Regions from separate parts of the Staphylococcus schleiferi genome, predicted to be linked through region 2. Evidence: riboswitches for the same ligand, from Rfam matches in the RefSeq annotation. Region 2 holds a riboswitch; each other region holds the start of a gene.
The links. A riboswitch is a leader RNA that binds a small molecule or an ion and turns the genes downstream of it on or off. The one in region 2 is predicted to bind thiamine pyrophosphate.

Region 1 (7,531 bases), 1.2 Mb from region 2:
CATACTCTTCGAAGTTCCCTACACTTAATCCAATAATTTTGTTTTCTAGCTTAGAATAAAATGAAGCTATTTTTTCATCATCTTGTCCTACATGAACACCATCAGCATCAATTTCTATCGCCAAATTGATATCATCATTGACGATAAAAGGCACTTTATAGGCATGACATAACTTTTGCAATTCCAACGCCTTCTTCTTTTTCTCATTTCCTGTTAAAGAAGATGGCCCCTTTTCGCGGAATTGGAACATTGTAATACCCGCCTCTAACGCTTCTTTAAGAATCGACTCAAGACTGCCCTCTTTCACATCTTGCGTTCCGGCAATGAAATAAATACGTAATTGCTTGCGGTCAAAACCCATTTTAAATCACTTCTCTCTTTTTGATCTCCAATTGGTAAGATTCAGCGGATGTTTGATTCAATGCATCAATAAAAGCGACAAGAAAAGTCCCTGGTAAATCTGCGCCCTCTCGAAGCTCAGCCTGTTCTGCAGCAATATTATAAAAAGATACTGCTTGGGTCAATTGTTCGATTGAAGGTATTTCATCTCCTAATAAAAAGCTCGCAATCACACCTCCAAGCAAACATCCTGCTCCTGTGATTTTAGTAAGGAGTGGCGTACCATTAGATAATGTAACAATACCCTCTTTTTGAATAATAACATCGACCTTGCCAGAAATAACGATAGCGGTTTGATACTTTTTATACGCTTCTTGTGCGATTGTTACAACATCGATATCATCCGCACTATCCGTACCTTTCATCGTTGTTGTCGTATCGACTAAAGTCATTATTTCAGAAGCATTACCTTTAATGACCGATACATCTACTTCCTCTAGGAAACGTTGACAAAAATCTTTTCTAAATTGAGATGCGCCCACTGCAACTGGATCAAACACAACAGGCACGCCTTTTTTATTGGCTGTTTTTGCGATTTTTAGCATGTCTTCACCGCGTTGCTTTGTCAATGTCCCAATATTAATTAATAATGCTTGCGCTACATTAAAAAAATCATCTGCTTCTTCCGGTGCTTCACTCATTGCAGGGCTTGCACCGACACTAATCAAACCGTTAGCCGTAAAGTTTTTAACAACATCATTGGTGTAACAAACAACTAAAGGATGTTGTGCTCTTAACTTTAATAAAAAATTCATATTAATCCCACCCATTGATTTTTTCATATGCAAAATGGTTCACCGGGCCACGCCCTTTTCCTATTTCAGGGGTATGTTGAATTGCTAACGAAATATATTTTTTCGCTTTAGCTACTGCATCGAAAACTGACTTTCCTTTTGCTAATTCTGCTGTAATAACTGCCGAAAAAGTACAACCTGTTCCATGTGTGTGTTGTGTTGGGAAACGTTCACTTTTAAATTCATAATGACCTTCTTTAGTAAATAAATGGTCAATCGCATCGCCTTCTAAATGGCCACCTTTAATAATGACACCTTTTGAGCCAATTTCTTGAATAAAATATTGACCGGCACGAAGAATTTTTTCTTCACTATCAATGGTCATTTCCACGATTTCTTCAGCTTCAGGAAGATTAGGTGTTGCAACATCTGCATAAGGTAATAATGATTCTTTTAAACTCTGACGTACACTTTGGTCCATTAATGAATCTCCACTTTTGGCAACCATTACGGGATCTATGACATAAGGAATATCAATCTTTTTCAAATAGTTTTCGATGACTTCCATCATTTCCGGTGTAGGTATCATACCCGTTTTTAAAGCATGCGGTTTTTCATCATTAAATACACTTTCTAATTGTTCTTCAAGCCATGCAGCATCTAAATTATGAATATGCTGAACACCTAAAGAGTTTTGCGCTACAATACTTGTAATTGCTGCCATGCCATAAACACCACAGGAATGAAAAGATTTCAAATCTGCCATTGCACCTGCGCCACCACTAGGATCCGTACCTGCAATTGTTAAAGCTATTTTTGGTTTTTCCATTTTTTACCCTCCAAATTCCCATTGTTCTAATTGATATGACATATTAAAGAAACGGCGTTCATGAATCGTACTTTGTAGAAAGTTTTGTCGTAAAGTTTTTTGAACTTGAGTAGAACTCGTTTCTGCATAATCATCTAACCATCGTTGAATGTATGACATTAAAGTGTCCATTTCTTGTGCATAAAATGCAAACCATGATTTCAATGGGTTTGAATTTGAAAAATCGTACTGTGCCATTGCACGTTTACCAAGTTGTTGATAAACATATGGGCATGGCGCCATAGCGGCAATCGTATATGCCACATTATCAAATGCAAAAGCATTGTAATACATATGTTTAATGTAATGATCGGCAGAGGGATACCATTCACCCTCAGCGATTATCGATTGATAATCTTCACCTACAAAATCAGCTAAAATATGATGCGGTTCCACTTCTCCTGAGCTTGCAAATTGTATTTGTTCGGTCAAAAATTGTATTTCTTCTTTTGAATTGACTTTAGGTATTAACAACGCGTATATTTTCGCAAACTCATTTAAATAGCGAGCGTCTGCACGTAAATAATGCTTAACTGCTGCTTTAGGAATTTGCCCTGTAAGTAAACCTTGAATAAAATCATCATTATAAATTTGCTCAATAATTGGCTCTGCCTCTTGCATTAACTGTTCAGAAAATGTCATTTTGTATTCTCCTTTGATATGAAAAAAGACCACTAAGAAAAGCAGCCTTGATAACATACCATGGTGAATGATGTTATACCGCTACTTCCCTACGTTGGTATCAACCAAATCAGGTTCGAAGGGTCTGAATTGCCATTCATCTCAGCCATAAGGCGCCCCTAGTAGTCTTATTTATTTATACTTAATGTATCAAAAAGACTGTTTAATTTCAATTAGAGTCGACTTTTATTCTGAATATTCTATTTTAATGATTCGATTTACCAATTATTAGTATGAAACTGTTGTTCCAATATTTAATACCTTTATGTATGTATTCTTTTCATTTATAGAGCGCAGTCGATGTCTGGGCTGCGCTTTCGCTCTTCTAGCTCGCCTCAGCCCTAGTCATCTTTGCCGGGGTGGGACGACGAAATCTATAGATTTCTGTCCCACTCCCATTCAAAAATAATAGTTGGGAATGTTTTTGAAGGTAAATGAATAAGATCAGTTAAATGATTGTGTGAGGTAAATTCGATTATATTTTGTAAGGGGAAATATAATTTGAGAAGGTTGATTTTGAAAGCATAGTGGGTGATAAATCATAGATATTTAAATTTGTGTTTGGCTTGTTAGGTTTTCACATGTTGATTTCATTTGCGAGGGAATAAAGGGATAAAATTGTGTAACGAGAAGTTCCGTAGCATAACGTTTTTCATCATTATGAAAAAAACGTCTTGTTTGAATTTGTCCGCTGATTGCTACAATGATGTCTTCTTTGAAAGCTTCTTTAATTTGAATTGCCACTTCTCCATATGCTTTGCAGTTCAAAAAGTCATACATGGGTCGCTGGTTGCGACTTAAATAGTTACGTGTGACTTTGGCTGTAAAAGTTATCAAGTGACTGTTTTCATTTTCATAATACTGTGGCGGACGATTAATACAACCGATTGCTTGAAATTGGTTAATTGAGCTCACCTCCTATATCCGTAATATAGTCGGTTTATCACAATAAAACAATGTTCAAAAAATTAAAAACAACCATGCAACCTCCTTTAAAAGTTCAAGCAGGTAAAGAATTTTTTTACTTTTTGAGTTATAATAAGCGATGAATCCATTTTTTCGAAAAGTTCTTTAATCTTTTAAGGGGTTGGTTGAATGAAAACATTTAAGGCTGTCCGCTTCCAAATCGTTTCTGAAAACAGTACTGTGACAGAATATGAACTGATTGATGGCGTTATTATTAATAAAGAAAATAGTGGAACAGGTTGGTTGTTGGAAATTGTCATTTCTGATGTGCATCAAGAACAAATGGAACAGTATATGGCAGAAGAAAAGTTATTAGATATTCGTGTCGTCATTACACGCCCTTCTAACGATCCTGCGTTATTTGATGCCACAATTAAACATATTACACCTTTAAAAGAGTCTATCTCTGTCGTATTTGAATGTCACATCTATACATTGCGCCAAGTGTACGCGGAAAGTTTACTTGAGCAATTAGTGAATGAAGGTCTTGAAGGTGATGAGTTAATCACAACATTTAACCGTATGATGCAATCAAAACCACGTTTAAAAGACGAACGGCAATAGTGTGAAATTAATCATTTTTGACAACAACTTTTCGTAAAAATTAAACGTATCAGAAATATTAAATTGAATAAAACATCTCAAATATATTTAAACAAGAGGAATATCGACGTTTCTTCAAATAAAAGTAGATGTCTAGGTTGTACTTGATTCAAGTTGTTCACGACCCAGACATCTACTTTTTTATATTGGACATTCATTATGCCATTATATTTAATTTTTAATTAGGCATTAGGATCTTGCAATGCGAAAGTTAATTCACAACTACATGCAATTTGACCATCAACTGTTGCTTTAGCAGTCCCTTTTCCTATCGGCCCTTTAATTTTTGTGATTTCTACTTCTAAACGTAGTGTATCTCCTGGAACCACTTGCTTTTTAAAACGACATTTATCTATACCAGCAAATAAGGCTAACTTCCCTTTATTCTCCTCACTATTCAGCATAGCGACAGCACCTGTTTGTGCTAAAGCTTCTGTAATCAAGACGCCTGGCATAACTGCATATTCTGGAAAATGGCCTTGGAAAAACGGCTCATTACCTGAAACTTGTTTAATACCCACGCAACGTTGACCCGGCTCATATTCAACAACTTTATCTATCAACAAAAAAGGTTGACGGTGCGGTATAATATTTTTTATTTCATTATAATCAAAGATGGTTTCCATTAATCTTCTCCTCCAATTGTTTCAAATATATGATGCCAAAAACTCAAATCAAACATTTTAATGACGTTGTCATGGTTAATAATAAAGCCTGTCATGATTCCGACAAAAAACAAAATTACTGCGACGATTACAAAAAGAATCAATTTTGCACTGAGTGAATGCGTCAGGACTTGTAACCAGTTATTTCGCTTAGTCATTAACTCTTTCAATTTGAGCACCTAATGATTTAAGCTTTCCATGAAAATTCACATAACCACGATCAAGGTGTTTCAGTTCAGTTACTGTTGTTTCTCCATCTGCCACAAGGCCAGCTAAAATTAAAGCTGCTGCTGCACGTAAATCGGTTGCTTTGACTTGCGCACCTTGCAACTCACTTTTGCCTTCTATTTTTGCGCTACGGCCTTCAACTGATATTTTAGCATTCATACGTTTGAATTCACCTACATGCATAAATCGGTTTTCAAACACCGTTTCCGTGATGACTTTATGGCCTTCAGCTGTTAAAAGCAGTGCCATCATTTGTGACTGCATATCTGTCGGGAAACCTGGGTGAGGAAGCGTTTTAACATCTACTGGCTGTAGTTGTTCCGGAGCAGTTACACGTATACCATCCTCTTGATATTCGAGGTTTACACCCATTTCTTCCAATTTATAGACTAAACTTGTCATGTGCTCTTTAATTGCACCTTTAACCAATACGTCGCCTCTCGTAATGGCAGCAGCAATCATCAGTGTTCCTGCTTCGATACGGTCAGGAATAATTACGTGTTGGACCCCTTTCAATGATTCAACACCGTTAATAATGATGGTATCTGTGCCTGCACCTTTAACGTCGCCACCCATTTCATTAATGTAATTTGCGAGGTCGACAATTTCAGGTTCTCTTGCAACATTTTCAATGACGGTACGTCCTTTTGCCAAGGTTGCTGCCATAATCACATTTTGTGTTGCGCCTACACTTGGAAAATCAAAATGGATCTCATTTCCAACTAAACCTTGAGGTGCTTCAGCATAGATATAACCTGCTTCTTGATATATTTTGGCACCTAATGCTTCAAGACCTTTTAAGTGCTGCTCTATCGGACGGGAACCGATTGCACACCCTCCAGGTAATGCTACTTTTGCACGTCCTAATCTAGCTAATAAAGGTCCCATAACAAGGATGCTAGCTCTCATTTTACTCACATATTCATAAGGGGCTTCTTCATTTAAATCTTTAGAAGCATCGACTGTTACCGATTGCTTTTTTTCATGATATTTCACTTTAGCATTTAAAACGCTAAGCACGTTGTTAATTGTTTCGACATCACTTAAAGCAGGTACGTTAAGTAATTCACTTTTCCCTTTACTTGCTAATAATGAAGCTGTAATAATCGGTAGGACTGCATTTTTTGCCCCCTCTACCGTTACTTCACCTTTAAGCGTTTGACCGCCTTTAACAATAATTCTATCCATCTTCATTAATCCTCCACTAGTTTACAACTCTGTTCTATTTTTTTAATTGGTCACTACTTGAGCAAATACACCGGTTATTAGCTATTTAACTTATTTATTTTATTTTAAACATCATGAGTTGAATTTTTAAAATAAATATCTGATTTGCGTAGAAAAATGTAGTAAATCAATAATAAAATTACTCACGCTTGTGCCTAATAAAATTGCTGCAAAAATCATAATGACTTGTACTTGCATAGGAAATCCTTTTTTAAAAAACTGATCTAGCCTAATTGCATTTAAGCCCCAATAAGCAATACAAATACAGAACACGTGCGTTATAATATGTGCGATAGCAAATTGACCCATATAATCCATATTGTTATTTTGCTCCTTCACAATTTCATTCTCTTCATTAATTCTACATGATTTATAGTACAATTCATACTATTAGCGCCTTTTATAAACACAATTTTTCTATAATAGCATTGAAATGAAATATAATGGGCAATAATAGTTTTAGAGACTTATGATTGCTAGATTGCAGCATTGATACCATTATAAAAAGCTCGATGTGTGGATAGATACACATCGAGCTTTTGATTGTTAGCTCGTCAAAGCCAACTACTTGTATTTAGCAACTTCGATACGGTTATCAGCACGTTGCAATGCACGTTCTGCACGTTTTAAATCCGTATCTGATTGATCTCCTTCAAGATAAAAAGTTGCACGTTGTTTTGCTGATTTTGCACGCTCTAAGTCAATATCTTCTGCTGATTCAGCAGCTTGTGCTAAAATATTTACTTTTTCATGTCTAATCTCAGCAAACCCTTCTGTTACAGCGATATAATCTGCTTTGCCATCTTTAGTCACTTTGATATGACCGATTCTTAATGGTGTAACCGTCGGAATGTGACCGTACATCACACCCATCTCGCCTGCTGTTGTTTGTAAGACAACGATTTCTACGTTCTCTTCTTTATAAACAGAACCATTAGGAGTGACGATATCTAAGGTTAATGTATTCATTATCCAAGCCTCCTAATTTGTATTAAACTTCTACACCCATATCTTTTGTTTTCGCAATCACGTCATCAATGCCACCCACTAAGCGGAATGCATCTTCAGGGATATGGTCATACTTACCATCTAAAATTGCTTTGAAGTCTTGTACAGTTTGTTTAACAGGGACGTAAGATCCTTTTTGACCTGTAAATTGT
Region 2 (7,531 bases):
ATATGGTCACGCCAACACCGCTCAAAAGTAACGCTTTACATGTTGCAACTTGATCCACCTTAATTCTTGCATGATAATCTTGAGACATATGTTGTTGATACCACGTTTTAATTTGATTAATGTAAACTGGATCAGCCTGAAATTCGATGAAAGGCAATTTATGTAGCTCATCTTTTTTATTTTTAGGATAAATAAAATAGTGTTTATCGTCCATTAAATGATCATTATGCATATTTAGCAAAGGATTCCCGCGAACAATCATAATATGATAATCGTTATGATTCGCTTTAATATGTTCACTTGAACCCACTTGTAATTCAATTTCAACATTTGGAAATTCAGTTGTATAACGATTTAACACTTCAGGTAACACTGTTTGACCCACCAGTGATGAACAACCAATCGATAGTGTCCCGTTAATCGCACCCACATGTGCTTTAATTTTATCTTGAAACAAGCGCTCTTGCTTTAACATTGATTTTGCATGCGCTATTACCATCGCACCTTCAGTTGTCGTAATTAACTGCTTTTTTGTTCGGATGAAAATCTCAACACCAAAATGTCTTTCTATAGATTTAAGACGTTGCGTCACTGCAGGTTGAGAAATGTATAGTCTTTCAGCTGCTTTTCTCAATGTACGTGTCTCATCTAAAGTAATTAACAACCGATAATCATCAATCTTCATCGTAGCGCCTCCTCAAAATAAAAGAACACTAGACAAACAGAACATTGTCCAGTGTGCTTGTATACTTTCACAGCACACGCTGGGTTGGTTGTAACGGTGTGTGAAAAACATTTCTTTTAATCACTAATACTGTTTATGCTTTTCTTTTTTCTGATACTTATGCTTGATTTTCTGATAGCAGTACATTGCCCGTCTTTCGATACTTTCAAAGTCCTCGTCAATCTGGATCATGAGTTGGTGTGCAATCACATAAGCCTCGTGGTATTGCTTTCTTGTAATTTGCTTCGTTTTCAGTGCATATTCCAAGTCGTCTTGATCAACAAGTTCATATCGGCCGTTAGGTAGTGCGAGCACATCTAAGCACAAGTCTAACGTGCGTGCCTTACCTTTTTGCGTAATATTTTTTAAATTAATATCAAAATAATATTGCAATGGTTGTCCTTTATCATTAAACATGACAGTCATACTGTAACGCTTTTTTTCTGGTAATATTTGCAACCACTGATAGTTATCATCAGCCACGACTATCTTTTTACCTACAACAGTCACCTCTAATGGCTCTCTCACCTTTTTAATTGTAATTAAACCTATGATGCCTTTAAATTTGTTATTGTTCACTTTAACTTCGATATAATCATGGTCTAAGAGGCGACGCCAGTGACGTTTATCAATATATTTCACTTTCACAGCCACCAACCCCCTTTCGTACATTATATATAAATCAGCGTTATATGTCACTTCTCTCAGTTTCTAACCGTTTTGAAATTTGTTCATCCATGCCTCGATGATAGATGTCAGTCTGTCTAAAGCTGCGTGCTGTGTAATATTTATTATGCGTTCAATTTAAGCGTGGACGTTGATTTTCTGAAAGATGAGAACATCGTACGATTTCATACATCTTAATATGAAACAAAAAACATACTAAAGTGTATACAATCGTTAGGTTCTCATCACCTTAACATCCACCTTAGTATGTTTAAAATCACAACCACTGTCTCCCATCATCGCCCTATATGTTATGGGATTGATGTAATGAGGTCACATTCCTCATTCCCTTTCATTTACACATTCTTTTTCGCATATTTTTGAATGATTGTTTTATGCTCAGGATAAGTTTCTATAAGCTCATCTTGTGTGAATAATTCAAAATGTTCAAATTGAAATGCCGGTTGTACCATACAACCTACTACCGCAAAACTATTTTCTTGTTCAATAGAAGATGCAAAAATGGTATTTTTAGGTACAACAAATTGTAATACATCACCATTTGCTACATCGGGACCAAGTTGCACAGTTTCATATGTGTGATCAGGATGTATCATATGAATTGTGAGTGTGTGCCCAGCATGAAAGTACCATATTTCATCAGCATCAATGCGATGAAAATGAGAAATGTTTGCGTCTTCTAATAAAAAATAAATGCTTGAATAATTTGGACGGCCTTCTGTCTGATCTGGACTTAATATCGTTTCACGATAATATCCCCCTTCAGGATGAGGGGTTAAATTAAGATGCTGTATCCATTCTTGAACATTCATAATAAATGCCTCCCAAAGATTTATTATAGTTCAACATTATGAAAGACACGTTGTACATCTTCAAGGTCTTCTAATACGTCAATCAATTTTTCAAAAGTCGCTTGGTCTTCATCAGAAAGTTGCACTTCTGTTTGCGGTAACATTTCAAATTCTGCAACTTCAAAGTCAGTGACGCCCATGTCGCGTAAAGCTTGTTGAACTGTAGCAAACTGATCAGGTTCAGCATAGACGATTGTCAAATCACCTTCTTCAACTACGTCACGAACATCTATATCGTTTTCCATTAATGCTTCAAGTACAGCATCTGCATCAAAACCTTCAAAGGCAAATGTCGCTGTGTGATCGAACATATAAGCAACTGAACCAGAAACACCCATATTTCCTCCATTTTTACCAAATGCGGCTCTTACATCAGATGCCGTACGATTAACATTGTTTGTTAAAGCGTCAACGATGACCATGGAGCCACTTGGACCAAAACCTTCATAACGTAACGCATCGAAATTTTCTTCGCCGCCACCTTTAGCTTTGTCGATTGCTCTTTCAATAATATGGTTGGGTACAGAATAAGTTTTAGCACGTTCAAGTACAAGTTTTAACGCTTGGTTTGACTCTGGATCTGGCTCTCCTGATTTTGCGGCCACATAGATTTCTTTACCAAATTTTGCATAAATACGACTTGTATTTTTATCTTTTTGTGCTTTCTTTTCTTTAATGTTATTCCATTTACGTCCCATTACTTCCATCTCGCTTTCACATGCTTTTTTGAATACTCTTTATTATACATGGAAATTTTACAGTATGGCAAATTCTACTCAATGTGAACAGGTTGTACGAATAATCGTTGTACTAATTCATGCGCCGTTTGCTGATCTGACGCGTGATAAATCAACAACCGCCCATCTTGATATAATGTCATTTCATAGTCTTTATATTGTAATCGTTTAATAAAATGATTTTCGATTAAACATGTCACACTAGGATGGATTTTTGCTGAAAACTGCTCTGGAGAGAGTCTATATTGATAAACGCCACCACACAGTAATTGTGTTTGTTCAAGTTGTTTATGATTTAATCGATCATATTGATGTTGAGCACAAACTTTACAATCTTCTTCTTTCAATGCTTTGATAGACAATGTTTTCATTTTGCCACGATAAATATCCATTGTCGTCATACGATAAGAAAAATCACCATGCATCAAATAATGGAAGACTTCTGCTACAACCAGACTACTCGCCATATGAACAGCGGGCGGAAGAACACCATTAATATCACAACTTTCCATTGTATCTGGTACGTCTGGCATTACACAATGTAAGCATGGACCATCTTGATGAATTGGAAAAACACTCACTTGGCTCCCCACTACTGCCCCATAAATATAAGGAATATTTAACTTTCTAGAGGCTTCATTAACTAAATAACGTGTTTCAAATCGATCAAGTCCATCTAAAATCATGTCGGGTTGCGTTTCATTGAGGATACCCAATATGTTCCTTGCTGTAATCTCCTCATTCAATGGTTCTATCGTCACTTCATGGTTCATTGCTGACAGATGTTGTTGTAATGCAAATACTTTCGGCGTCATAGCTTGTACATCTGCTTCAGTATAGCCACTTTGACGATGTAAATTAGATAAGGACACCACGTCTTTATCAACAATTGTTAAACGGCCGACACCACTTCGCGTCAATTGCTCTGCGATACCACTGCCTAGCGCACCAACACCGATAACCATCACATGTAATTGTTGCAGTTGGACTTGTCCTTGTTGACCAAAAGGTTTAAATTTCTCTTGTCTGTTATAGCGGGTCATTATAAGAACCCTAACCCCTCTGATGGACTTGATTGAACAGCATTATAGCGAATAGGAATACGACCCGCTTCATAGCTCAAGCGACCCGCTTCAATACCTTTTTTCATTGCTTCTGCCATTTTCACAGAATCTTTAGCACGTGATACTGCAGAATTTAATAATATCGCATCTGCCCCAAGTTCCATCGCTTCCGCACAGTCTTTTGCTGAACCTATCCCCGCATCCACAATAACAGGAACTTGGCTTTTTTCTATAATATAACGTAAGTTTAAAGGATTGCTAATCCCTCTTCCTGTACCAATTGGCGAAGCAAGTGGCATCACGGCATGTACACCGAGCGCTTCCAAACGTTTCGCTAACACAACATCATCTGAAATATATGGACAAACAATGTAGCCTTTTTCTAATAAAATTTCACATGCTTTATAAGTTTCGAGGGGATCAGGTAATAATGTTTCATCATCACCAATTACCTCTACTTTAATCATGTCACATACACCAGCTTCATTTGCCAATTCAGCAATACGTACTGCTTCTTCAGCCGTTTTCGCACCTGCTGTATTTGGAAATGTCGTAAATTTAGATAAGTCCACATTGGCTAAAGGGTTCGGCAACTTTTCATCATACAAACTCATTCGGCGTACCGCAAATGTAAGTACTTCTGTTTCAGATGCATCAATTGCACGAGATTGAATCTCTTCATTTTCGAATTTACCTGTTCCTAAAAACAATCTTGAATTGAAACTTAAATTACCAATTTTAAACATCATTAACCGCCTCCAACAAATTCTAAAAGTTCTAACTGATCGTCTTCACGCACTTCAGTTGTATCCCACTCTGAGCGTTTTACAACTTCTTCGTTACGTTCAACTGCCATGCGTTTTGATTCAATACCAAAGTGATTCAATATATCACGAATCGTAGTGCCTTCATCGAAAAGTTGCCTTTCACCATTCACATATACTTGCATTACCTTCACTCCTTTGCACGCCAATAAGTGACCATTTGTCTAAACTGATGGATTTCGTTTGAAAACGCACTTCCGATACATGCGATCCCCGAAAAACCTGTAGGAACGTTTTGGATTGTCTCAAGACGAATGCCTCCAATTGCAATAATAGGAAAGTCAATAGACAACACTGCTGCAATTTCACTAGAGGATCGTGGTGGCTGATGGGGCTTAGAGGGTGTGGGAAAGAGATGACCAAACAATACGAAATCAAAATGTTGGGCTTGCGCATAGCGAATACTATTTTCAGAATGCGTAGACATACTAATACGATAATCCGGCGACTTCTGTTTGATATGTTCGGCGTTAACATCACCTTCTCTGAAATGAAGGCGATGAATGCCCAATTGCTCGGCAAGCTGCACATCCGTATGTACAATCATTTTAGATTTTGGAAAACCTTCATCATGCAACTTTAAAATCCAATTTTCTAGTTCAGGCTTTCTCATAGGTGTCCTGAAAATGACGCCATCAATATCAGGTTCAATTGCACACAAGCGTTGAATATGCGTATAATCAAGCCTTTGATAAGGTGTAACCACTACAATCATCGTATCCATCCTCCTTAACGCAACAAAAAAAGCTACTTTTCATAAATCAAATTAAGAAAAGTAGCGTGTTATTCCCACGAATTCAGCCACTTTCCTACGCCAGTACGAACTGGATCAGGTTCAGGAATTTTGAAATCGCATTTCAATCTCAGCCATTCGCAATGGCACTTCCAGTGGAATCGTTTTATCTATTCAATTGCGTTAACGTTTTACCATACGTGTTAATTCTAACACATAACGAATAATACGGAAAAGGTTTAAGAACAAATTGAAACCCATCTCTCTAAGTGAAAATTGTCCTCGTTTCATCCGATTAAAGTCATAAAGCGTATACAATAAGAATAATAACAAACCTACCACCGCAATGAGCGTATGGTAAATCGGGTTATGGATAAACCACCCAAGTAGACTTGCTAAAATTAAAGCGATAAGTGTCACGAATAAATATTTTCCAATACTTGAAGCATCTTTTATCAAAAAATAACCTAAAAAGCCAAAGATAAGAAACGCCGCAATCGCTAATAAAACAGTGTTAAAAAATACACTTGGCCCTAAATCTTCTAACGTATACATAAATGTGGCATAGGATAATAAGCCTGCAACAATGGTATAAATATGTGAAATGATAGGACCACTAAAACGTACACGTTGGACAACCATCGAAATCAGAATAAGGATAAGTAATCCTATCGATAGCGGTTGGCGCCATGCTTCTGGTAAAAATTGACCTAAATAAGTTGAAATCCCAAAAATAAGCCAATAATAAACAAAAAAGAGCCAAACTTTTCCATAAGCCTTACTAGGGGGTTGATGTGTTGATGATGACATCTTTTCTCTCCTTTCTTTTTGGTTGTTATATTTTACGATAGATTGTGTTACGAATAAAATAAAGTCTCTTGTCTTGTACCCGAAAATGCACTTTTTAGACCTCATTCAATATCGCATTAAATTTTCATCTCGATAAATTCGCGTCTTATGGCCCTTTTTATTACGTCATTTTTTATTTTACATTCAGTTGAAACAGCCTGGGTATCAACCTATAAAACACTTCAACGCCCTTATTAAGCCATTAGAAATTGCACACTGTTCAATGACTCACTGTTACGATGAATCGATGCACGTTTGAATTTAAAACAATGAAGCACTGTATATTTTTGACGATGCATGGATGGCGAGACGCCTGAGGGAACAGGACAAGCCGAAGACTACAGGCTGAGGCTGTCCCCTCGGAAAGCGAAGCCATCCATACAAGTAATCCAACATCAAAAACGCTCTAAGACAGTTTAATTAAAAACAATCTTAGAGCGTTTGAATTGAGGAAATAACCCCAGCCTCATCTCATCATAAACCGTACAACGGCCACTGTACAATCAACAATTAATGTGCTGACAAATGATCTAACGCCATATTTAACGCCAACACATTCACATAGTCATCATACATCGTTCCTTTATGTGCTTGCTTAGTAATTAATTGATCAATTTGTTGTGGTGAGAGATTTCGTTGTTTTGCAATACGTGCCACCTGTTGTTTTGCATTATCCACCGTAATATCCGGATCTAAACCTGAACCAGATTCTGTCACCGCATCAATCGGTGTATGGTGACCATCATCTTGTTTTAAGTCTTCTACTCTCTTTTTAAGTTCAGGATTGCCATTTGAATAGTTATCACTACCAGAAGCCACCCCTTTTTCTTTTAATGTCGTTTTATCCATATTATATTTGACAGCACTCGTTCTTCCGTGAAAATACTGAGGTTCATTCCACTGCTGTCCAATGAGATTTGAACCTACTACCTTACCATTCTGTGTCACAAGACTTCCGTTAGCTTGGTGATGAAACAACGTCTGTCCAACTGCCGTTACAGCCAATGGAAAGAGGACACCACACAAAACCATTGTCATTACAACGAGTCCTATGCTACTTCT
Region 3 (7,531 bases), 300 kb from region 2:
AAACATGAGATTTCCATACACACTCTCTCCTGTTCCCTTATTGTTTATCTTTTGTTTTGACACCACAGTCAGTCATGATGAGTCCAGCTTAGTCATCTGTTTTATCTAATGATACAGTCACAACTGACTCCCTCACCTAGCTATTGTATTGATACATCATTGCAATGACCCTATATACTTGCAAGAATAAACGAGAGTTAACTTAAAAGAGGTGACGTAACATGAACTTTGTACATATTAAATCTACGCATGATCGTTGGTATGAGCCAGCAATAGCATTCTATAAAAATAAATTAGACCATCTAGTAACAGAAGATGCGTCTGTTTTTGCGCGTTCACTCAAAACAGATAAAACCCAACACGACTTTGTATTTATTGTTGGTATTGAGGACGACGCCATTGTAAGCTTGGCGACAGCCCACTATGAAGCGACGACAAATGTCGGCTTTATTGTTTATCTTCTTGCACAACATAGTCAAGATTGTGAGGCCTGCTTGAAAACGACTTTAGAACAGATTGAGTATGAGTTGAATCGTATATCTAACCATCTTCACGGTCGAGATGTTAATTTCTTTATGTTTGAATCTACATTTGAATCTAACGATGTTGATGAAGAAACAGCAAAAAAAATTAACTTCCGTCGTCACTTTTTAGTAGATAACGGTTACGAAAAGCAAACTGAAATTACATACTTACAACCTTCATTAGATCGTAACGGTAAGCCCATCCCTTTAGATTTATATGTGAAAGGCAATATTCCTTTAACTAAGGATATTTTTGGTACAAGTGTTAAATCCTGCTACATTTTAAAATATGTTTATGCGAATCAAATACCACGAAGTATCATTTATCCATTACTTGTTAAAATGGGTTTACGCAAAGAACATCGCCCATAAGACCTTGAAATCAATGCTTAAAGCCGTTAAAATAATGAGAGAGGCAGACTGACGGGTCACTGAACGCACACTTCCGTACGTCTAAAAAGAAGAGAAAGGATCTAATGATATATGCTGACAAAAGAATTTGCCCAAAGATCAGGCTTAAGTGAAAAGCAAGTACGTAAAATCGTACAGCATCTTGAAGAACGTGGTTACCATTTAAATAAAACCGAATACCGTGGTCGAGAAGCGACTGATTTTAAAGAAGAAGATATTGAATTATTCCAAGAGATAACAGAACGTGTTGCACGTACAAATAGTTATGATCTTGCTTTTGAAGAATTAGAACAAGAAAAAGACTTTCTACAAGTTATCGTCAAAGAAGACAAACAGCACTTACCGAGCGATCAACAAGTGCCACAACTTATCAATGAATTACGCAATGAAATCAACAAAATGCGTGAAGAACGTCAAATGTTAGGTCAGATGGTCAGCCAAGTTCATCAACAACAAGAAGAATTAAAAGCGTTACATACCCAATTAAACCAACAACTTGAATCGAATAGTAAGTCTCTGGAATCACTGACAGCCGCACAAAAAGAACAAAGTGAACAATGGAGTCAAACGCAACAAAGCATCGAGACTCAAACTAAAGAGCAACAAGCACTTGTGCAATCGATTCAAAACAGTGAAAAGAAAGGCTTCTTCCAACGTTTATTCGGTGGTTAAAGCCATCCAACCTTTGCGTATCTTGCATATTTCAAATATGAAAGTTACAATAATAAATGAAATCAAATAAAAATTTATATGCTAGGGGTGCTCGAGGCGAGCTGAGAAAGAATTTATCTTAACTCTTTGAACCTGAGGTGGTTAGAACCAACGAAGGAAAGCGTATGATGACAATGAACTTAGTTCAACTCTTTTTAATGATGATTCAATCATCATTTTTCAATCATATACGTGTTCCTCCTGCATCCTTTCATGCAGGAGGCTTTTTTATGAAACAAACAATTATTATTGGTGCCGGCGTTATGGGTTTATCCATTGCAAGACAGCTGTCCTCTCAAAACCGGCATATTCGGATTATCGATCGTTATACCCCAAGAATGAATGCATCTTACGCTGCGGGAGGCATGCTTGGTGCACAGAACGAGTTTTTTGAAGCCAATCCACTGTATCACCTCGCTATGGAAAGTCGTGCAATGATGCCTGAAGTTGCAGCTGACCTCGAACAAGAGACTGGAATTAATATTGAATATCAAAAATACGGTTTAATTAAAGTGGCTTCTCAAAAACAAGATATCCAAGCAGTAGAAGCGCAATTCCAATTTTTACACAGCCAAGATCACACGATTAAACAACTCTCAAAATACGCTCTAAAACAACGTTTCCCCAAACTCGATCCTAATCAAAGTGCTGCTTTTAAAATCCAAGATGATGGTCAAATTAACGCAAACACCTATACGAAAGCATTAATTGCTTCCGTTATAAAGCGCGACTATATTGAACTCATGACACAGACCGAAGTCTTAAAAGTTGAACGTCATCACAATGGTTATACAGTCATTACCTCTAAAGGCAACTTTTCAGCAGATGAACTGATTATTGCTGCGGGCGCTTGGTCGGGGACTTTACTCCAACAACTCCATATCCAATTACCTACTCAACCAGTTAAAGGTGACGTTAAGCTGATTGCCTCTTGTTATAAAGGGTTGAAGGAAACCATTTTTAATATGAATGGTTGTTACATCGTACCCAAATTGCCTAATCGTTTCTTAATTGGTGCGACATCAGACTTCGATAGCTGGAGTATTGAAAATGATGCGAACAACTTGTCATGGTTAGATCAAGAGAGCTTGTCTATGATTCCGCAACTCAAAAATCATCATGTAATCAAAACATGGACGGGCATTCGACCTATCACACCTAACCAAGAGCCAATTATGGGAGAAGTTGAAGACCATCTTTATGTATCCACAGGGCATTATCGAAATGGTATTTTACTCTCACCTATAGCAGGTACGTTGATGGCAAAATTGATTGACGGCCATGCTAAAGCGAAAGAACAGCTCACCCCCTTTTCACCCAAAATTGCTCAGATAAAAAATAAAGCTTGATTTTATACTTTTTTCCTATTATCCTATTGTATAAGTCGGAATTAAGAAGGAAGCGTATTTTGATATGTCTGTGTTTTTAACTATTGTTAATTTAATTATTTTTATTTTCGCTCTTATTGGACTTTGGTTCATGACGAAAAAACATGTTAAATTCCCTAAACGTGTCTTTACTGCACTTGGTTTAGGGATCTTATTAGGCCTTCTACTCCACCTCATTTATGGTGTTGATAGCAAAGTCACATCAAAAACGACAGAGTGGGTTGGCTTAGTGGGTGATGGTTACATTGCCCTCTTGCAAATGATTGTTATCCCATTAATCTTTGTTTCAATTGTTGCTGCTTTTACGAAAATCGATATTGGTGAAAAGTTTGCTAAAATGGGCGGATTGATTTTTGCTTTCCTTATTGGAACAGTAGCAATCGCAGCAATTATCGGTATTATTTATGCAGTCGTCTTTAATTTAGATGCTTCTAGCATTGACCTCGGTCACGCTGAGAATGCACGTAGCTCTGAAATTGCAAGTCAGGCTAAAGAATTAACGGCAACGACATTACCTGCTCAAATTTTAGAGTTAATCCCATCTAACCCATTTTTAGACTTTACGGGGCAACGTGCGACATCTACAATTGCTGTCGTAATCTTTGCCGCTTTTGTCGGCTTTGCCTTTTTACGCGTGACACGTAAACAACCTGAAAATGGTCACACACTTAAACGCGGTATCGACGCAGTCTATTCACTTGTAATGGCTATCGTTACATTCGTCTTAAGACTTACACCGTACGGGATTCTAGCAATTATGATGAAAACCATTGCGACGAGTGACTTCGCTGCCATTTGGACGCTAGGAAAATTTGTTATCGCATCTTATGCTGCACTCATCACGATGTATATCATTCATATGATTATCCTTGCTATCATAGGCGTCAACCCAATTCAATATATGAAGAAAACAGCCGAAGTCATTTTATTCGCGTTTACTTCACGTTCAAGTGCCGGTACATTACCATTAAATGTTCAAGCACAAACGAACCGTTTAGGCGTGCCTCAAGCCATTGCAAACTTCTCTGGCTCATTTGGCCTTTCGATTGGACAAAACGGTTGTGCGGGTATCTACCCTGCCATGCTAGCCATTATGGTTGCACCTGTAGCTGGCGTAGAGGTTGATTTTAAATTCCTTGCAACTGTTGTTGTTGTCGTCGTACTCAGCTCATTTGGTGTTGCTGGTGTCGGAGGCGGTGCAACATTTGCATCTATCCTTGTACTTTCAGCGTTAAATTTACCAGTTGGACTCGCTGGTGTACTCATCTCTGTTGAACCTTTAATTGATATGGGACGTACAGCGCTAAATGTTAATGATTCAATGTTAGCAGGTACTGGAACAGCTAAATTAACAAAACAATTAAATGAAGAAACATTTAATTCAAATCACTATGATGAATTAACACCGCAACATTAATAACATCATAACAAAACCCCTTTCAATCTTACGTGTGGAAAAGATTTGAAGGGGTTTTTGCTATTACAACTTTATGATTCAGATACTTTCAATTAAAAGTTTGCTGATTTATTTCCTATTAAAACCTGCCATTTGTAACCATTCTTTCATTTCTGTACGTTGCTTACTGCTCATAAATCTCGCTACTTGTTGTGACCATGTCTCATTGCGCTCACCGTTTGTACGCTGACTATAATATTGTGATACTTCTTGATCATATGCCTCTAGCTGTTTTGATAACTGTTCATCATTTTGGGAATACGTATCAATATGAAAAACATGTTCACGTGGCAATCTTGGTTTAGGAGCACCATTTTCATCATCAGCTGGAACGCCTAATGCCATTCCAAACAATGGAAAAACATGTTCAGGTAGTTTTAATATTTCTCTCACACGTTGTACGTCATTACGTAATGAACCTAAATAAACAATGCCGTAACCCATATCCTCTGCAGTCAGTGCAATATTTTGTGCTGCCAACGCTGCATCTACTGTACCTACGAGTAATCCCTCAGAAGACTCAAAGCTATCTTCCATATCAGCTTCAAGTTTCTCACTAATTAACTGATGACGGTGATAGTCAATCACGAAAACAAGTAAATAACCATTTTCTACGACGTAAGGCTGCCCAGAAACTTCTTTTAAAGCTTCTTTCTTTTCAGCATCTTCTATACCAATAATTGATGTTGTCTGTAAATAGCTAGAAGTTGAAGCCATTTGCCCTGCTTCAATTAATTTTTCGATTGTGTCTCTACTAATTTGATTTGATTTAAACTTTCTAACTGAGTGATGTCGTTTTGCCAAATCATACACATACTCTGACATTTATAAACACTCCTTATCCTTTTTCTATATCCTATCAAAACACTCAAGAAAACGCATGTCCCTTGCATATCATGCATACCCTTAAATCGTAGAAAAATAACAACAGAAGACATGCTGTATATTAAATTGGTCGTTGTTGATTGAGAGGCTATGTATTTCTGTACTATATAGTTGTAATTGAGAATCAGCGCCCGTAAATGATATTAGTAAGCATCTTATTCATCGTTCATTTGAATTGTTTAACACTTTTTAGAATAAAATTAATAACGCCTTTATTATCCAATTTCAAGCCTTTTTCATCATTAAGGTGATACATTTATTAGAATTTAAAGCGCAATTTTTATCGTTTTAATCGCGCTAACACAGGTCGAAACGCTGATTCCACTGTCTTTCGCAGCGTATGTCCCTTTCAACAATGATATTTATTTGACGGAAAGCATGTTCCATGTCATAATAGCTATTGAGATTAGAATTATTATTAATAAGGAATTATAATTAAGACGAGATGTCTTTAAATTCTAATCTAAAATAATAATGATTCATATAATAGGAGGATTTCGATTATGTCATTAATTGGTAAACAAATCGAGGAATTTTCAGCACAAGCTTACAACGCAAAAACAGATGAATTTGTTGAAGTTTCACACGAAGACTTAAAAGGTAGCTGGAGTGTTGTTGTATTCTATCCAGCTGATTTCTCTTTCGTATGTCCAACTGAATTACAAGATGTTCAAGAGCAATATGCGAAATTACAAGAACTTGGTACAAACGTATACTCTGTTTCTACAGATACACACTTCGTACACAAAGCTTGGCATGATCACTCAGATGCAATTAGCACATTAGAATACACAATGATTGGTGACCCATCTCAACAAATCACACGTTTATTTGATGTATTAGATGAAGAAAAAGGTCTTGCACAACGTGGTACTTTCATCGTTGACCCTGACGGTGTTGTACAAGCTGCAGAAATCAATGCAGACGGTATCGGCCGTGACGCAAGCACACTTGTTCACAAAATCAAAGCTGCACAATATGTGCGTGAAAATCCAGGTGAAGTTTGCCCAGCAAAATGGGAAGAAGGCGGCGAAACTTTAACTCCAGGATTAGACTTAGTCGGTAAAATTTAAGGAGGCTATGCTGCATGTTAAATCAAGAATTGAAGCAACAATTATCGCAACTTCTTGATTTGATGGAAGGTGACGTTGTACTTAAAGCAAGTACAGGTTCTGACGAAAATTCACAAAAAGTTGAAAACCTTGTGAATGAAGTTGCAGAAATGTCATCTCGAATTACAGTAGAAAAAGCTGATTTAAAGCGTACACCTAGCTTTAGTATCAATAGACCTGGAGAGGACACTGGCATTACATTTGCTGGTGTCCCTCTTGGTCATGAATTCAACTCTTTCGTTCTTGCACTTTTACAAGTCAGTGGACGTGCTCCGAAAGAAGAACAATCTGTAATTGATCAAATCAAATCTATTGAACAACCACTTCACTTTGAAACTTATATCAGCTTAACTTGTCATAAGTGTCCAGACGTTGTTCAAGCATTAAACTTAATGAGTGTATTGAACCCTAATATTACACACACGATGATTGATGGTGCTGTATTTAAAGAAGAAGCAGAAGACATCATGGCTGTACCTGCCATCTTCTTAAATGGTGAGCAATTCGGTAATGGCCGTATGACTGTAACAGATATTTTGAGTACACTCGGTCAAGGTCCGGACGCATCTGCATTTGAAAACAAAGAAGTCTTTGATGTACTTGTTATTGGTGGCGGTCCTGCAAGTGCAAGTTCAGCAATCTATGCTGCACGTAAGGGGCTCACTACAGGTATTGTCGCTGATAGAATTGGTGGCCAAGTCAACGATACAGCAGATATCGAAAACTTAATCGGTGTTAAGAAAACAACGGGTCCATCATTATCAACTAACTTGGAAGAGCATATTAAAGATTATAATATCGATGTTATGAAAGGTGTTCGTGCAGAACAACTTGAAAAAACAGATAAAACTGTATCAGTAACACTTGATAACGGCGCTGTTCTAGAAACACGTTCATTAATTATCGGTACAGGTGCACGCTGGAGAAAAATTGGGGTACCAGGTGAAGAAAAATACACGAACAAAGGCGTCGCATACTGCCCGCACTGTGACGGCCCTCTATTTGAAGGTAAAGATGTTGCAGTTATCGGTGGCGGAAACTCTG
Region 4 (7,531 bases), 380 kb from region 2:
ACATTATTTTGTTAACCCTTCTTTTGATAAGACTTCAGTAATCGCACTGATTGCTTCTTTTTCGTCACTACCATCAGCATAAATAGTAATTTCTGCGTCTTTTCCGACACCTAAGCTCATAACACCCATGATTGATTTTAAGTTGACTTTTTTAGCGTTGTACTCTAATTGAATATCTGAGTCAAATTTAGAAGCTGTTTGAACAAGCATTGTTGCAGGACGTGCATGAATACCTGTTTCGTCAATAATTACATATGATTGTTGTTCCATCTTACATCTTACTCCTTCAATTTCTAGATTTACTAGCTTAAATTATTACTAACTTTGCTACATAGCTTAACATTACCAAATTCTATATTTAAATTCAATTCGTAAATGCTTTCATCCCTTGATTTTCACAGGATTGGTTCAAAAAATCGTCACGGAATTTTATAAATTATAACAATGCCTTAACAACATTTTCACATTTTTGAATGTGATCTTTTCCTACTTTATTCATAAAGTAATAACTAATTGATGCCGATACCGCTTGTCCTACAAGAGGAAACCAACGTGTTTGTTTAGCCGCTGCACGTTTTGCGACATCTCTCACAACTACTTTTAAAATACCGCTTGATACTTTCTTTCCTATAAATTGACTGCCTTGAATGCCTGCAGCCATCAAGACACGATTTTTCATATCATCGCTCATTTTATTCACTTGTTTGTGATCTAAACCATAAATTTTATTGACATCTTCTATAATGTCACGCATTAATTTCATATCGACGCCAAAATCGAATCCTGGTATTGGAACGATGGTTGCACTCGATGAAAGAAAAGCTTTTTTCTTCACAAGGTTTTCAGCACGTTGACGTCTTTCATTTATTTCTGAAGTCGTGACTGGTAATGTATTTTTTCGTTTTATGTTTTCAATATTTAAGACTTTATTCCCTACTGTTTCGCTAATTTTATTGGAAATACCCATTTCAACTCCACCTTTCAAACCGTTATTACCTTCTTATACCCCGTTTCAATTTCAAATATTACTGAAGTGTCACAAAAATCAATTTAAGATATTTCGACGGTTTAAAATGTGGATGTGTTTTAAAATCTTTAGGCAAACCCATTACCTCATCAATTTGATAAGCGACGCCTTCATGATCTAACGTTTTTTTAACCATATTTTTAAATGCTTTTAATGAATAAGCACTGTGATTTGTACTTAAAATGAGACTGCCCTTCGCATTTAATAATGTTAAAGCCCCTTCAATCAATTGCGGGTAATTTTTAGTAACAGAAAAAGTCTTCTTTTTATTGCGGGCAAAGCTTGGTGGATCAATCACGATTGTATCGAATGTCAGCCCATGTCTTTCTGCATATTTATAAAAATCAAACGTATCCATGACAAAAATATTTTGTGATTTCGGATCGATACCATTGAGTCCAAAATTTTCTTCAGTCATGGGACGGGAACGATTCGCTAAGTCTACACTTGTTGTTTTTGCACCGCCTGTCGCAGAAATTACAGAAAACGCACCTGTATAACTAAATAGATTTAAAACCTTTCTGTCTTCTGAATAATAATCTCTTAATTTTTTTCTTGCCTCTTTTTGATCTAAAAATATACCTGTCATCGGTCCATCATCGAGGTGCACATTGTAAAACGTGAAATTTTCCTCAATCACAATTGGAAATTCCGGTTTTTCCCCTTCAACCCATCCACCTTTAATAGATTGATGTTTAAATCTCGTTTTTTCAAAAATTGAACGAAACGGAAAGACCTGTTTGATTGCCCCAAGAATAGAATCACGAAATTGATAAATTCCCACTGAATACCATTGAATCAATAAGTGACCATCATAGGAATCAATCGTTAAACCACCTATTCCATCCCCTTCTCCATTGAATAGACGAAAAGCATTAGTTCCTTCAATTTGATAATAGTATTGGCGTGTTTCTAGAGCTTGTTCAAATAACTGCTCAAAAAAAGCTTGATTAATTTCATCATCTTTTTCATATGATAATATCCAACCTAACCCTTTATGTTGTCGTCCAACGTAGCCGACACCGATAAATGAATTTTTAGATGTTAATAATTGAAATAAATCTCCCTCTTCTAGTCGATCGTGGCGATAGATGTCCTCTTCTTCTATTAAAGGGTATTGATTAAGATATTTATCTTCTTTTCCTTTATTTAATACTGCGGTTTTCATATAATCAGCCTTTCCCTTCTTGTCATTACCACCATCTTAACACGAAAAATATGGGAGTAACATTGTTATCGTAGTACCGATGTGGACTTTCCAACATGAAAATGTTCGCTTTAATTTTGATGTAATCTCACTAGGTCGTGTGATTTCTTTTTTAAGAGGTATTAATACTTTTTTCACGCCTCAACACAGGCATTGCATACGGATTTTTATCATTAAAAGAAAGCGCTAAGACAATTTTCTAGTAAAATCATCTTAGCGCGATTGATTTTGGGATTGGTGTCCCAGTCTCTCCAAGCTAGTATTCAATTATTGCGGTTTTCTTGGTACGGGACCTGGTTGTCTCAATTGTAAGACGAAAGCAATAATAGTCGGAACTAACATTAAAATTAGAATTGGCGTGATGAAAATGGATAATAACAATCCATGTACGACAATGACGATATACTCTGTCAATAATTTAAAGAATAAAATACTAATCATAAATAATTGTAAATAATAATATTTACCTCTTAGCATTCGTGTTACAGACGTTAAAATAAATAAAATAGCAACAATTAAAAGAAGAAATAGACTAATCCACTCGTATACATATTGTGTTTGTGAAAGTTCCCAATCTCCAGATAAAAATAAGGCATTGCGGTTGTTAAATTCTAATAAAATAAAGAACAATAGAATTACACCACAAGCAATGGTTACGTAGCCTTTATTTAGCCATTTTGGACGTTTTTTTAGAAACGTAGGGATATCATCTTCTTCCAATTTAGCCCATTTAAACCATTTTTCTACAATCGCTTCACGCTTAGCACGTAAGCGTTCGATATCAATACTTCTACGTGTACGATGCGAAATATCATGTGTGAATTCAACTGTACGATCTTGAAAATCCTTGAAATGAATTTTAGAGGTGTTCGTAAATTGATACTTTTTACTTCTAGAATATGGATTTTCTTCACCTGTAATCTCTTCTTGCGATACAGGTAGTGAACGACGAAGAAATAAGAAATTCCATATTGCCATTTGTCCAATCAACCATAATACGACGAAAAATGTATTGATACTTAAAACGTCGATTGGTGCTATTTGACGACTTTCAATTCTTGTATAAAGTGCCAATTGTGTAATGATATAACAAATGCCGTAACTAAAAATAATCCATAAATAATGTTCTTTACGATGTAATGGATTCAGCTCATCTTTATACGCAATATAACCAATATGAATTAGAAATGGAATGATGAAAACAAACGCAATCCATCCATACACTTGTGACATAAAAATGAGTGTTAAAACGAAGAAAATGATTCCGATAAGTAAAAATAAAATAGATATGTCGTAATCAAATCGTGTCGTATTTGTGAGTGTTCGACCTATGAAGAGCATTAAAATACCAAAAAGAAGAATAATAATGCCACTTGCTAGCGGGATATCACCAATATACTTACTCATCACGCGGATAATTTCATTGAAAAAGGCCATAATGAAGTCCCATAAATTATCAATCTTAGAAATATGGTGCTTGCCATCCTTTAACTCATGAATGAGTGGAATATTTATAAAAATAATCACACTTAATAAAATTGACAGTGCACCGATAATATAGCTATAAATGACCTCGGTGTATTTGTTAAACAAAGACATCCTCTCACCTCAAAGTTATTATATACGAACTATGAATACCTGTCTGTAAAATTAATCAAATTCAGTCTTTAGAATGAGAATTTTCAATACTTATATCGCATCAAAATTTTAACTCGATTTCCCCACTATTGCGTACAGCAAGCATCCACGTATATACAATTGAAAACTTCAAAAAATACTTGATTGGTTTAGTATACCAAAAGATAGTCAGCACCTTAACCATTTCACTCATGCTTAAAATGACAAACTAACCTTCGTATATCATTCAAATTTTAGCACCGCTTCATCAATACGACTCAAATGATCTGAAAAGAAAAGCACTTTTCAATACATAAGTTTAAAATATCAAACCCCTTGGATGTCTCATCTCCCCCTCATCGCAGCCAAAACACGCATTGATATACATCCTTTAAAATCTTGTTTGAAACAATTATGTTTAGCGTTTTTCAATATGGGTTATGTATTATTATAGCTTTAAACGAAAGGGAGGCGTTTTAAATGTCTGAAAAAGATATTAAAAAAGCTGCAGAACAAGCAAAAGATAAAGAGCAAGAATTAAAAGATAAAAAAGAAGATGCTAAAGAAGGCGCTGAAAAAACAAAAGACGATATTCAAAAAACTTTTGAATAATGCGACCTTTTTATTTGAATGCTGTGCATTTATAGAAGTTTAACAAGGGATTGAACGTTAACATGTTCTAATCCCTTCTTTTGTGTTTGACAGACATCTCATTAGGCATATCATTCAAAGCATAGTATTGAAATTGTCGGCCATCTCGCCATTAAAAAGAATGTTGAAGAGTGTTGACTTTTGAATGGGCTAGGTGTACATTGACATTAACAATTAAATACGCACGCACTAGGGGTGTGAAAGCTGAGATGAGGATAAGCCTCGAACCCTTTGAACCTGAACTAGATGATACTAGCGTAGGAAAGTGTTTCATTTATAATGGATACGCCTTGTTATAGGAGAAAAGCACATGCTTCAATTAAGATGACTTGTATCCCATATAAATTATCACAGCATACGTCTGTCTCTAGTGTAAGAGATATGCGTATTTTTTTAATTTTGGGAGGTATACAGATGAAGAAAGGCTTAACATTATCAGATATTCTGGTCACTGTATTGGTTTCAGTCATTTTTGCAGTGATTTATAATTTATGGTGGATTGTGAATAATACAGTTCAACCTTTAGGATTACATTTAGATCAACTTTTGTATGGTATGTGGTTTAGTGCCGCTGTCGTTGCATATCTTATCATTCCAAAAATGGGGATTGCACTTTTAGCTGAATTTGCTGCAGGAGCTGGGGAAACGATTCTCATGGGACGTTTTGATATTCCTACGATTATTTATGCATTGCTACAAGGTCTTGCTTGTGAGATTGTATTTGCTATTTTCAGATATAAATCTCGTGCATTAATGGTAGCTGTTCTTGCAGGTATGGCAGCTGCAATCATTAGTTTACCGATTGACTGGTACTATGGTTACTTAAATGAAGTTGCCACATGGAATCTTATTTTACTTATTTCATTCCGTGTTATCAGTGGTGCAGTTCTAGCGGGTGTATTTCCTTATATCTTAGTCAAAGCCCTGGATCAGACCGGTGTCACTAAACTATTTCGACCTGCATCTAAAGATGATTACGATACATTGTAAGGTGGCTTCATTGTGTTAAAAGTTAAAAATTTACGCTTAAAATATCCAAGCGCACCCTATAAAATTTTTGATGGTATCGATATTGAAATAAAAGATAAAGAAAAAGTACTTTTACTTGGCCCTTCAGGTTCAGGTAAAAGTACATTACTCAATGTATTAAGTGGTATCGTACCGAATTTAATTGATTTACCTATGAAATATGATGAACTGCAAATTGCTGAGCACTCAGGTGTTATTTTTCAAGATCCTGATTCACAATTTTGCATGCCACAAGTGAATGAAGAGCTTGCTTTCATTTTAGAAAATCAGCAAGTCCCCCGTCATGAAATGGATGCAAAAATTCAATGGGCTTTAAAACAAGTGGGCCTTGATATTAATCCTAAACAATTGATCCATCATCTTAGCGGTGGGATGAAACAGAAGCTAGCCATTGCTGGCACTTTATTACAACGTGCAGATACTTTGTTTTTAGATGAGCCCACAGCAATGCTTGATACAGAAGCTACTGAAAATTTATGGACCTTGTTGAAAACGCTATGGCAAGACCAAACGGTATTAATTGTTGAACATAAAGTGGCACATATTTGGGACCATGTTGATCGTGTCATTTTAATGAATCATCAGGGTGAAATCATTCAACAAGGGACACCAAGCGATATTATGAAAAATTATGAATCTCTACTCACTGAATATGGCGTATGGCACCCTAAAGCATGGTCGCATGCCCCTGAACCACAAAAAGCTCCCTTTTCTGAGCAGGCATCATTATTTGAATTGGCGTTTCATCAAGGGGCTGTCCAAAGAAATCGTCAAACTTTATATGAAGTTGAAGACTTGACCATTCGTTCTGGAGAATGGATAACTTTAACTGGGAAAAATGGTACAGGCAAAACGACGCTATTAGAATCGATTATGCAGTTGATTCGTTATAAAGGCAAGATGACTTTTAATGGCAAAAAACTCACTAAAATTAAAGATGCTGCGCAACACATGTATCTGGTTTATCAAAATCCGGAGCTACAATTTATTCAAAATAGTGTATACGATGAAATCTATATTAATTACCACCATATGGATTCTAAAAATGCCAAATCTCGCACGTCTGAGATGCTCGCACTTCTTGATTTAGAGCATGTCTCACAGCAACATCCTTTTGAACTCTCAATGGGACAGAAAAGACGTTTAAGCGTGGCAACAGCTTTAAGTACTGAAGCGGATATCATTCTCTTAGATGAGCCTACATTTGGTTTGGATAGTCACAATACATTTAAACTTATTGAATTGTTTCAAAAACGTGTCGCTCAAGGACAAACGATTTTAATGGTAACCCATGACCCACATATTATTCAACGTTATCCATCAAGTCGTTTAGAAGTTAGAGGCAAACAATTACATGAAGTCGAGGTGGTGCGTGAATGATAGAGTCATGGAAAATACGTAATACGTTTATGGATCAAGTGAACATTGTAACGAAGCTATTTTTAGGCATCGCGTTATTCTTTTTCATCATTTTTATTCATAATTTTGATTTTATGATTTACCTCGCCACAATCATGTTTATATTTATGTGGCTTGTTAGTGGAACTAAATGGAAAGTTGTTTTAACCTTTTCGCTTATTGCGACATTTTTTGCGCTGACTTCATCTCTTTTTATGATTTTTTATGGCCATGGGAAGCACGTTTTATTTTCGTTTGGTTTCGTCAAAATAAGTACTGAAAGTTTAGTCAGAGGCCTTCACCTCTCTTTTCGAACAATGACAATCAGTTATTTTGGCTTGTCTATTGCGTTTACTTCGCAAGTCATTATGATTTTTTATAGTTTTATGCAACATCTAAAAGTCAAACCTAAAGTCGCATATGCATTTATGGCTGCGTTTCGTATGATTCCTTTAATGATTGATGCTTTATTCCAATTAAGAAATTCATTAAAGATGCGTTACCAAATGATCGATAATCAAAATTATTCAGGCTTTAAGCGATTGAAACATTTACTCATTCCTTTATTAAGTCAAAATATCCGAAAAGCGCATCGTCTTTCG

Region 1: another riboswitch for thiamine pyrophosphate. It lies ahead of tenA (thiaminase II); the one in region 2 lies ahead of MUA40_RS10280 (thiamine phosphate synthase).
Region 3: another riboswitch for thiamine pyrophosphate. It lies ahead of thiO (glycine oxidase ThiO); the one in region 2 lies ahead of MUA40_RS10280 (thiamine phosphate synthase).
Region 4: another riboswitch for thiamine pyrophosphate. It lies ahead of MUA40_RS08380 (ECF transporter S component); the one in region 2 lies ahead of MUA40_RS10280 (thiamine phosphate synthase).

The regions. Positions count from the first base shown of each region.
Region 1 covers NZ_CP094712.1:817,135-824,665, reverse strand. Annotated here, with positions in the region: gene thiE (thiamine phosphate synthase) at 1-361, opposite strand, end outside; gene thiM (hydroxyethylthiazole kinase) at 363-1,154, opposite strand; gene thiD (bifunctional hydroxymethylpyrimidine kinase/phosphomethylpyrimidine kinase) at 1,156-1,962, opposite strand; gene tenA (thiaminase II) at 1,966-2,643, opposite strand; TPP riboswitch at 2,713-2,813, opposite strand; gene MUA40_RS03675 (single-stranded DNA-binding protein) at 3,232-3,597, opposite strand; gene MUA40_RS03670 (YwpF-like family protein) at 3,778-4,212, shown strand; gene fabZ (3-hydroxyacyl-ACP dehydratase FabZ) at 4,434-4,877, opposite strand; gene MUA40_RS03660 (hypothetical protein) at 4,877-5,095, opposite strand; gene murA (UDP-N-acetylglucosamine 1-carboxyvinyltransferase) at 5,067-6,332, opposite strand; gene MUA40_RS03650 (DUF1146 family protein) at 6,459-6,689, opposite strand; gene MUA40_RS03645 (F0F1 ATP synthase subunit epsilon) at 6,936-7,340, opposite strand; gene atpD (F0F1 ATP synthase subunit beta) at 7,363-7,531, opposite strand, start outside.
Region 2 covers NZ_CP094712.1:2,169,373-2,176,903, forward strand. Annotated here, with positions in the region: gene MUA40_RS10245 (LysR family transcriptional regulator) at 1-685, opposite strand, end outside; gene MUA40_RS10250 (ribonuclease FAU-1 family protein) at 809-1,372, opposite strand; gene MUA40_RS10255 (cupin domain-containing protein) at 1,747-2,223, opposite strand; gene MUA40_RS10260 (YebC/PmpR family DNA-binding transcriptional regulator) at 2,247-2,960, opposite strand; gene MUA40_RS10265 (ThiF family adenylyltransferase) at 3,035-4,042, opposite strand; gene MUA40_RS10270 (thiazole synthase) at 4,042-4,809, opposite strand; gene thiS (sulfur carrier protein ThiS) at 4,812-5,012, opposite strand; gene MUA40_RS10280 (thiamine phosphate synthase) at 5,018-5,602, opposite strand; TPP riboswitch at 5,677-5,784, opposite strand; gene MUA40_RS10285 (Bax inhibitor-1 family protein) at 5,804-6,430, opposite strand; gene kdpC (potassium-transporting ATPase subunit KdpC) at 6,980-7,531, opposite strand, start outside.
Region 3 covers NZ_CP094712.1:2,470,674-2,478,204, forward strand. Annotated here, with positions in the region: gene MUA40_RS11780 (hypothetical protein) at 222-896, shown strand; gene MUA40_RS11785 (DNA-binding protein) at 1,008-1,607, shown strand; TPP riboswitch at 1,681-1,783, shown strand; gene thiO (glycine oxidase ThiO) at 1,877-2,995, shown strand; gene MUA40_RS11795 (L-cystine transporter) at 3,060-4,451, shown strand; gene nfsA (oxygen-insensitive NADPH nitroreductase) at 4,560-5,315, opposite strand; gene ahpC (alkyl hydroperoxide reductase subunit C) at 5,879-6,448, shown strand; gene ahpF (alkyl hydroperoxide reductase subunit F) at 6,463-7,531, shown strand, end outside.
Region 4 covers NZ_CP094712.1:1,785,995-1,793,525, forward strand. Annotated here, with positions in the region: gene ptsP (phosphoenolpyruvate--protein phosphotransferase) at 1-4, opposite strand, end outside; gene MUA40_RS08355 (phosphocarrier protein HPr) at 4-270, opposite strand; gene MUA40_RS08360 (hypothetical protein) at 437-967, opposite strand; gene MUA40_RS08365 (class I SAM-dependent rRNA methyltransferase) at 1,026-2,195, opposite strand; gene auxA (lipoteichoic acid stability factor AuxA) at 2,502-3,833, opposite strand; gene graF (glycopeptide resistance-associated protein GraF) at 4,332-4,463, shown strand; TPP riboswitch at 4,684-4,783, shown strand; gene MUA40_RS08380 (ECF transporter S component) at 4,917-5,492, shown strand; gene MUA40_RS08385 (ABC transporter ATP-binding protein) at 5,505-6,911, shown strand; gene MUA40_RS08390 (energy-coupling factor transporter transmembrane component T family protein) at 6,908-7,531, shown strand, end outside.